2 regions of the Nocardiopsis sp. LDBS0036 genome follow, and region 1 is predicted to be linked to the other one. Evidence: riboswitches for the same ligand, from Rfam matches in the RefSeq annotation. Region 1 holds a riboswitch; the other holds the start of a gene.
What was found. Region 1 has a riboswitch for cobalamin ahead of UIS43_RS01810 (VWA domain-containing protein). Riboswitches for the same ligand answer to the same signal wherever they lie in the genome.
Positions count from the first base shown of each region.

Region 2: linked by a shared signal. The riboswitch ahead of metE (5-methyltetrahydropteroyltriglutamate--homocysteine S-methyltransferase) and the one ahead of UIS43_RS01810 (VWA domain-containing protein) in region 1 are both predicted to bind cobalamin.

Region 1 covers NZ_CP141103.1:470,963-475,758, reverse strand. Annotated here, with positions in the region: gene UIS43_RS01825 (precorrin-2 C(20)-methyltransferase) at 1-447, shown strand, start outside; gene cobM (precorrin-4 C(11)-methyltransferase) at 432-1,193, shown strand; gene cbiE (precorrin-6y C5,15-methyltransferase (decarboxylating) subunit CbiE) at 1,315-2,724, opposite strand; cobalamin riboswitch at 2,773-2,917, shown strand; gene UIS43_RS01810 (VWA domain-containing protein) at 2,951-4,796, shown strand, end outside.
Region 2 covers NZ_CP141103.1:6,060,746-6,065,541, reverse strand. Annotated here, with positions in the region: gene metE (5-methyltetrahydropteroyltriglutamate--homocysteine S-methyltransferase) at 1-2,081, opposite strand, end outside; cobalamin riboswitch at 2,246-2,409, opposite strand; gene UIS43_RS25770 (polysaccharide deacetylase family protein) at 2,688-4,277, shown strand; gene UIS43_RS25765 (polysaccharide deacetylase family protein) at 4,549-4,796, shown strand, end outside.

The DNA.
Region 1 (4,796 bases):
GACCCCGCCTACCGGGACGTGCCCGTCCGGGTGCTGCCCGGGGTCAGCGCCGTCCAGGCGGTCGCGGCCCGCGCGGGCGCCCCCGTGGGCGGCGACTTCGCGGTGATGAGCCTGTCGGACCGCCTCAAGCCGTGGGAGGTGGTCGAGCGGCGTCTGCGCGCCGTCGCCGAGGCCGACCTGGCGCTGGCCGTCTACAACCCCGCCTCCCGGTCCCGGACCGAGCAGATCGTCACCGCGCGCCGGATCCTGCTGGAGCACCGCAAACCCGACACCGTGGTCGTCGTCGGCCGCGACGTGGGCCGCGAAGGCGAGTCCCTGACGGTGACCACCCTGGGCGAACTCGACCCCGCCGCCGTGGACATGCGCTGCCTGCTCATCGTCGGCGCGTCCGGAACCCGGGTCACCGGGGCGGGCCGCGTGTGGACCCCCAGGTGGGTGAAGCCGTGACCGTGCACTTCGTGGGCGCGGGGCCCGGAGCCGCCGACCTGCTGACCGTGCGCGCCACACGCATGCTCGCCGGGGCCGACGTGGTCCTCTACCCCGGCACCTACCTGGACCCGCAGGTCCTGACGCACTGCGCGCCCGGCGCCGAACTGGTGGACACCCAGGGCCTGGACCTGGACCGCATCACCGACCACCTGGTCCGCGCGCACACGGCGGGCCGCGACGTCGTACGGCTCACCTCCGGCGACCCGTCGCTGTACTCGGCGCTGGCCGAGCAGACCCGCAGGCTCGACGCGCACGGCGTTCCGTGGGACGTCACGCCCGGGGTGCCCGCGTACGCGGCCGCCTCGGCGCTGGCGGGACGGGAGCTGACCGTGCCGCTGGTGGCCCAGTCGGTGGTGCTGACCCGCACGCGGGCCCGCTCGACCGCCATGCCCGGGACCGAGTCGCTGGCCGCGTTCGCCGCGACCCGGGCCACGCTGGTGCTGCACCTGGCGATCCGGCGGGTGCGCGAGCTGATGGCCGAGATCGAACCCGAGTACGGCGGCGACTGCCCGGTGGTCGTGGTGTACCGGGCCAGCCAGCCGGGCGAGGCGGTGCTGCGCGGCACGGTCTCCACCGTCGCCGACGCGGTGGAGGAGGCCGGGTTCCGGCAGGCGGCGGTGATCCTGGTGGGGCGGGCGCTCGATCCCGGGGCGGGCGGTGAGTCCTACCTCTACGACCCGGCCCGGCCGCGGGCCAGCGGGTAGGGAGGGCCCCGAAGGGGTTCCGGAGGCTCCGCGGGCGGGTTCGCGTGGAGGGAGGGGCGTGCGTGGGGGTCGAGGGCTCCCGTGCCTCCGGCGCCTGGGCGCGAAGCAGCGCAGCGGAGGGTCAGGGCAGCACCGCCAGACACCACTGGGTGACCGTGCGGGCGGGCGTCCAGCCGGTGAACCCGCCGATGGGCGCGGTGGTCTCGACGGCGATCCGGGTCAGCTCGCCCCCGTGGCGCCGGTGGGCGTCGGCGAGCAGGTGCTCGGTCTCCAGCGTCACCCCGTGCACCACGATCCGCCCTCCCGGCCGCAGCGCCCCCAGGCAGGCGTCGAGCACGCCCGGCCGGGTCGCGCCGCCGCCGACGAACACCGCGTCGGGCGCGGGCAGCCCGGCCAGCGCGTCCGGCGCGCGGCCGGTGACCACGTCCAGGCCGGGAACGCCGAGGCGGCCCGCGTTGCGGCCGATCCGCGCGGCCCGTTCGGGGTGGGCCTCCACCGCCGTGGCGGTGCAGGAGGGGTGGGCGCGCATCCACTCGATGCTCACCGAGCCCGCGCCAGCGCCCACGTCCCACAGGTGCTGGCCCGGCGAGGGGGCCAGGCGGGCCAGCGCCGAGGCGCGCAGGTCGCGCTTGGTGAGCTGCCCGTCGTGTTCGAAGGCGTCGTCGGGCAGCCCCGCGACCAGGCCGTGGCCGGGCGGGCCCAGGAGTTCCAGGGCCAGCACGTGCAGCGGGGGCACCGTGCCGGGAGGTGACGCGAGCCAGTGGTCGGCGGTGGTCTCCAGGCGCGACTCGGAGTCCGCGCCCAGGTCGCCCAGCACGGTCATCCGGCTGGCGCCGTAGCCCGCGCCGACCAGCAGGGCGGCGACCGCGGCGGGGGTGGCGCCGTCGGAGGAGAGCACCAGGACGCGGTGGCCGGGGGCGAGCTGGCGCAGCAGCAGGCGGGGGTCGCGGCCGACCAGGCCCACCACCGCGCAGCGTTCGGCGGGCCAGCCCATGCGGGCGCGGGCCAGGGCGACCGAGGAGACGGCGGGTTCCACCCGCACGGCGTCCGCGCCCAGCAGGTCGATCAGGGTGGTGGCGATGCCGGACACCAGGGGGTCGCCGGAGGCCAGCGCCACGGTGGAGGGGCCGTCAGGGGAGGCGCTGTCGGCGGAAGCTGGGTCGGCGGAGGCGGCGTCGAGCGAGGCCAGCAGAGGCGGCAGGCCCTCGCGCAGGGGTGAGGGCCAGGCCAGGCGGCGCTGCCGGGGCCGGTCGGGGAGCATCGCCAGGTGCCTGCGCCCGCCGAGCACCGTGTCGGCGGCCAGGACGAGCGCGCGCAGCCGCTCGGGCAGGCCGGGCCAGCCGTCCGCGCCGATGCCGACGACGGTGATCCGGCGCCCGGTGGGCGGGGAGACCCCGTCCTCCCGCGCAGCGGCACGGTGGGTGACGGAAGCAGGCTCCGCGCCGCAGGCGTCCGTTGAGGGTGCACCACTCCCCCGCGCAGCGGCATCCGGGCGGTGGTGGGTGACGGGAGGGCGGCTGTCGTCCTTCATTCCTCGGACGCTATCGTGGCGGCAGGCATGAGGTGCCCCAACGGCCCAGCCATCGGAAACGGTGGGGACGGCCGGCGGGGAGAATCTGGGAAGCCCGGTGAGACTCCGGCACAGGCCCGCTGCGGTGAACCGAGCCTTCCGTCCAGGAAGGACCCGGCAAGTCCGAAGACCGGCCTCGCGCCCGTCCCTTACCGATGGCGACATGAGCGGGAGCCTCTACATGCCATTGCGGTCACCGCACTACCCCTTTTCCGCAATCGTCGGCTGCGACGCCGAGCAACTCGACGACCTGGGCCTGTCCCTCGTCCTCACCAGCGTCTCGCCGGAGATCGGCGGCGTCCTGGTGCGCGGCGAGAAGGGCACCGCCAAGTCCACCGCGGTCCGGGCCCTGGCCTCCCTCCTGCCGCCCGTCGACGTCTACCAGGGCGACCGGTTCTCCGTGGACCCCGCCGACCCGGCGCAGCACTCCCCCGACGGGCCCTTCGGGTCCGGCACGGCCGTGGAGAGCCGCCCGGTGCGCCTGGTCGAACTGCCCGTCGGCGCCACCGAGGACCGCGTCCTGGGCTCCCTGCACCTGGAACAGGCCCTCACCCACGGCAGGGTCGCCTACGAACCCGGCCTGCTGGCCCGGGCCCACCGCGGCATCCTCTACGTCGACGAGGTCAACCTCCTGCACGACCACCTGGTCGACCTGCTGCTGGACGCCGCCGCGACCGGCCGGGTCACCGTGGAGCGCGACGGGTTCTCCGTGGAGCACGCGGCCCGGTTCCTGCTCATCGGCACCATGAACCCCGAGGAGGGCGAGCTGCGCCCGCAGCTCCTGGACCGGTTCGGACTCACCGTCGAGGTCGCCGCGCCGTCCGAGCCCGCGATCCGCGCCGAGGTGGTGCGCAGGCGCATGTCCCACGACGCCGACCCCGCCGCCTTCGCCGGGCGCTACCACGGGGCCGAGAAGGCGCTGGCCGAACGCATCGCGGCGGCCCGGGAGGCACTGGGCCGGGTGCGCCTGTCCGAGGCCGCGCTGCTGAAGATCGCCGAGGTGTGCGCCGCCTACGACGTGGACGGCCTGCGCGCCGACATCGTGACCGCGCGCACGGCGATGGCGCACGCGGCCTGGTCGGGCCGAACCTCGGTCACCCGGGCCGACATCCGCCGCGCAGCCACGCTCGCCCTGCCGCACCGGCGCCGACGCAACCCCTTCGACGCGCCGGGACTCGACGAGGAGCTCCTGGACCGGATCCTGGGCGACGAGGAACCGCCGCCCGACCCCCCGGAGCCGCCGGGCCCGCAGGGGACCGACGACGGCGACGATTCCGAAACCCCGTCAGACACACAGGACCCACAGGATCCCTCCGACAACGCCAGTCCCCCGGACAACGCCGGGGACACCGGGGAAGCCGAGACCTCCGGCGGCGAACAGCCCGACCCGGAGCGCTCCCCCGCCTCAGCCGAGCACGCGCCCGAGGATGCCGAGGGCGACTCCCCCGAACCCCGCCCCTCCGGCGCCTCCCCGACCACCGCCAGGGCCGCCGCCCCCTACCGGACCCGGCTGCTCACCGTGCGGGGCTCCGGCGAGGGCGCCGACGGCAGGCGCAGCCGGGCCGTCGGCACGCGGGGCCGGCGGATCGGCGCCGCCGAGCCCGGCCGGGGTGCGGGCAGCGCGGTCCACCTGGTGGAGACCGTGCGGGCCGCCGCGCTGCGGCCCCAGGGCGGCGGCCGACTGCGGCTGCGCCCCCGCGACCTGCGCGTCGCGGTCCGCGAGGGTCAGGAGACCAACCTGGTGCTGTTCTGCGTGGACGCCTCCGGCTCCATGGCGGCGCGCAGGCGTATGACCGAGGTCAAGACCGCGATCCTGTCCCTGCTCCTGGACGCCTACCGGCGCCGCGACAAGGTCGGCCTGGTCACCTTCCGGGGACGCGAGGCCGAACTCACGCTGCCGCCGACCCGTTCGGTGGACGTGGCCGCGGCCCGCCTCGACGACCTGCCCGCCGGGGGGCGCACCCCGCTGGCCGAGGGCCTGGAGGAGGCGGCCCGCGTCCTGCGCCGCGAGCGGCTGCGGGACCCGAGGCTGC
Region 2 (4,796 bases), 960 kb from region 1:
CCGTAGCCGCGCTCGCCCAGGTCCCGCACCAGCTCCATGCGCGAGCGGGCGGCCTCCACGCTGGTGACGTCGGCGTCCAGCGCCTCGATGCCGCCGACGATCAGCCCGAACTCCGAGTAGCACATGTGCGTGTGGATGGTCGTGGACGGCGACACCCCCGACGTGGCCAGGCGGAAGGAGCCCACCGCCCAGTCCAGGTACCGCGCCCGGTGCTCCGAGCGCAGCGGCAGCAGTTCGCGCAGGGCCGCCTCGTCCACCTGGATATGGCGGATCCCGGCGCGTTCCAGGTCGGCGACCTCGTCGCGCAAACTCAAGGCCACCTGGCGTGCGGTCTCGCCCAGCGGCTGGTCGGTGCGCACGAACGACCAGGCGAGCATGGTGACCGGACCGGTCAGCATGCCCTTGACCGGCTTGTCGGTGCGCGACTGGGCGTAGGTGGTCCACTCGACCGTCATCGGCTGGGGGCGCGAGACGTCGCCGAACAGGATCGGCGGGCGCACGCACCGCGAACCGTAGGACTGCACCCAGCCGTTCTCGGTGGTGGCGTAGCCCTCCAGCTGCTCGGCGAAGTACTGGACCATGTCGTTGCGCTCGGGCTCGCCGTGCACGAGCACATCCAGTCCGATCTCCTCCTGGAGCGCGACGACCCGGTCGATCTCCTCGCGCAGGACGGCCTTGTAGGCGTCCTCCGCCAGTTCCCCCCTGCGGTGCGCGGCGCGGGCGCGGCGCAGCTCGGCGGTCTGCGGGAAGGACCCGATGGTGGTCGTGGTGAGCGGGGTGTCGGTGGGCCTGCCGCGTTCCCGCGGGCGCTCGTAGGCGTCCGGGCCCAGGGCGTCGAGGCGGGCGCGCACGCGCGCGTCGGTGAAGGCGGGGGGACGGACGCCGCCCCGTCCGGTGTGCTCGGACTCGGCGCCCTCGGACAGCACGCGGCCGAGCAGGGCCGTCTCCTCGGCCTTCTGCCTGGCGAAGGCCAGGGCCCCGCGCAGCTCGGGGGCCAGGGAGGGCTCGGCGTCCAGGTCCAGGGGCACGTGCAGCAGGGAGCAGGAGGTGCTCACGGTCAGCTCGTCGGTGAGGGCGAGCAGGGTACCGAGCGCGGCGACGGCGGCCGGGATGTCGGTGCGCCAGACGTTGCGCCCCTCCACCACGCCCGCGACCAGGCGGGTGGCACCCAGGCCGGAGACCCGCACCAGGTCGTCCACGCCCTCGTCGTCGGTGACCAGGTCCAGGCCGACCGCCTCGACCGCGGAGTCCTTGAGGACGCGCAGGGCGGCGGAGCCGATGGAGCCGAAGTAGGTGGACACCAGCAGGGAGGGGCGGTCGGTGACCGCGCCCAGGTACTGGTAGGCGCGCTCCAGGTGGCCGACGGCGGCGCGGCCCTCGTCGGTGGCCAGGATCGGCTCGTCCAGCTGGACCTCGGTGGCGCCCGCGGCCCGCAGGTCGCCGAGCAGCTGGGCGTAGGCCTCCAGGAGCTGGTCGAGCAGCTGGACGGGTTCCCAGCCCTCGGGGGCGCCGTCGGCGGGCTTGGCCAGCAGCAGGAAGGTGAGCGGACCGACCAGGACCGGGCGGGTGTGGAAACCCGCCTCGGCCGCCTCTCGGAACTCGGCGACGGGCTTGTCGCCCACCAGGCGGGGACGGCTGCCGGGCGAGAGCTCGGGGACCAGGTAGTGGTAGTTCGTGTCGAACCACTTGGTCATCTCCAGCGGCGGGGCGCCCTGTTCGCCGCGGGCGAGCGCGAAGTAGCGGCGCAGTTCCTCCTCGCGGTCCGCCGCCGCGGCGGGAGGGGCGAAGCGGGAGGGGACCAGGTCGAACAGGACCGCGGTGTCCAGCACGTGGTCGTAGTAGGAGAACGTGTTGGAGGGGATGTCGTCGACACCGGCCTCGCGCAGCTGGGCGTAGACGCCCAGGCGCAGCCCGGCGGCGACCTCGTCCAGTTCGCGGGCGGTGGTGCGGCCCCTCCAGTGGGACTCGCAGGCGCGCTTGAGCTCGCGGGCGGGGCCGATGCGCGGGTAGCCGTGCACGGTCGAGCGCACGGAGGGGCGTGGTCCGCCCGGGGCCGCGGACGGCGCGGGGGTCGTGGTCATGAGCTTCTCTCCCTCGTCGAAAGCCGGGTACCGGCCGCGAGGGGAGAAGAGGGGAGGACACGCCGACGGACGCGCCGCGGGCGCGCACCGGACCTGCCACCGCCTCCGGCCCTCCCTCGGGGCGCGGGACCACCGGCGCCGCGGGTGCGTCGCCGGGTGGAGGCAGGTCTTCGGACTCGGGGGCGCGGGCGGTGCCGACACCGCTCCTCCTACTGGCCGCCGCTTCCCGGTGTGCGGTCTCCGCGACCGGCACTACCAGTGCTCATGGCGACGTTCGTTCCCCCATACCGCTGCGGGGCAGTCCCGGACTCGCACCGGGTTCCCTCTTGCGACATGGTTCCGCCCCGCCCGTTCCGGGCCGGACCCGGGACGCGGGGGTGGATCATGTACCTTCCACGGCTGCAAGTATAGGGAGGGCCCCCTTCGCCCCTGTACCCGGCGTGCGGCCCCATGCGCCCGGCCCGGACGGTGAGAACCCCCGTCCTTCGACCGGCGTCACACACGAAGTCAAGCGTTGCGCGGGTGAGCTCCCCTCTGCTCCCCGCGGACGTTCGTCTGAGCGATGAACGTGGAGATTCCCTCGTGAGTAAGCAGTCCCGCCTCGCCATGGCACCGGACCACCCCCTGATCACGGTCGTGGTAGCCCTGGCGGTCCTGGCGGGCATGGTGTTGTTGGCCACCCGCTCCTCCGGGGAGCCCGAGCCCGGGCCGCGGACGCATGGAGCGCCGGTCTCCGAGAGCGAGCCGTCGCCCCCGGCCTCCGGTGAGCCCGACGGGCTCACCGAGGTGGACGCGGCCGCGGTGGCGGGCCTGGAGGAGGCCGAACTGCCCTACGACGGGGAGATCTCCGTCGCGGTGACCTATCCGGTGATCCCCAACGCCGAGCCGCTGGCCGACTTCCTGGAGCGTGAGCTGACCGACGAGGTGCACGCCTTCGAGGCCGCCAGCCCCGGCGCGGTCTCCTTCGAGGCGGGGTGGAACCTGACCGCGGCGCGCGACGGCCTGCTGGGGGTCCGCGTGACCCGGGTGGAGACCGACTCCGAGGGGTCCCGGGAGGGGTACACCACCTACTGGTACGACACCGAGACCGCGGCGCACCACCCCTCCGCCGCACTGGTCGGCGGCCAGGAGCAGCTGGAGGAGCTCAACGGCCTGGTGCGCGGCGCCGTCGGAAGCGGGGAGGGCGGGGAGGGCCCGGCCGACCCCGGCGTCGTCCACCCGATCAGCTCCCTGTACGACTCGGTGGGCTTCAACCCCGACGGCGACCTGGTCGTGGAGTTCGACGCCGGGCAGGTCGCCCCGGCGGAGGAGGGCCGCACGCGCGCGGTGGTCGCCGCCGGTGAGGCCGAGGGCCTGCTGTCCGAACTGGGCCTGCGCGTGCGCGACGCCGCGACCGTGGGCGTGGAGGACTTCTCCATCGCCGCCCCGCCCCAGGCCGACAAGGACGGCCAGGAGGAGGGCGCCGTGCCCGGGCAGGTGCCCGCGGTGGACCCCGAGGTCGACTGCTCCGACCCCGAAACCAAGTGCGTGGCGCTGACCTACGACGACGGGCCCGGCGGGCGCACCCCCGAACTGCTGGACGCCCTCGCCGAGTACGACGCGCGGGCCACGTTCTTCGTCACCGGCAACCCCGTCATGGAGCACCCGCACACGGTGCGGCGCGCCTACGCGGAGGGGCACGAGATCGCCAACCACACCCTGAACCACCCCGACCTGGCCGGTCTGGGCGCGGGAGGGGTGCGCGCGGACCTGGACGTCGTGCAGGCGCTGGTGTACCGCGAGACCGGCTACACCATGAACCTCATGCGCCCGCCCTACGGCTCGACCGACGAGGGCGTGGCCTCGGTGACCGCGGACATGGGCCTGGCCCAGATCCTGTGGAGCGTGGACACCCTCGACTGGAAGGACCGCAAGGCCTCGGTGATCCACGACCGGGTGCTGGAGGGCGCTTCGGACGGGGCGATCATCCTCATGCACGACATCCACGGCACCACCGTCGACGCCTCCCGCACGGCCATCCGGGAACTGGACGAGCAGGGGTACACCATGGTCACGGTGTCCCAGCTGCTGGGGACCACGACCCCCGGCCAGAGCTACATGGACGGGGTCCCCGACGCCCCGGAGGAGGACGCCGACCCCTCCGAGGAGGCCGGTGAGCCCGCTGAGGGGGCCGAGGAGGCTTCCGAGGAGGCCTGAAGGGCGCGGCGTCACGGCGCGGCGGGCGGTTCCGGGTGAGGATGGCCCCGGGAGGGCTTCGGGGCCGCGGCCGGTGGGACGCACGGGGTGCGGAGCACCGGGTGGGGACGGAAAGGACGACCCGCACGGGTGTTCCCGGTCTCCGGCGCGCTGCCCGTCCCGGAGCGGTGACCACATGTGGTCACCGCTCCGGGACGGGTGACGGCGTCCCCTATGTTGCTCCCAGCAGCAGCCGTGTTGGCCACCCGCTGAGGGATGAGGGAGTCCGGTGTTGTCGTCGACTCGAGTCCACCCGAACGAGGCCGCCCCCTGCCCCGGGGCCGGGGGGAACCGGCCGTGGGAACGCAGAGCCCGGTGGCCCGGGGCGGCGCTGGTCGCACTGGTCCTGCCCCTGGCCGCGTGCGGCACCGAGGGGATCGCCTCCGGGGGCGGTGAGGACCCGGAACTGATCACGGTGGTGGCGGCGGAGCCGGGGGACGGGGTCACCGAGTGGCGCGGGGACGCCTCCGACTTCGAGGA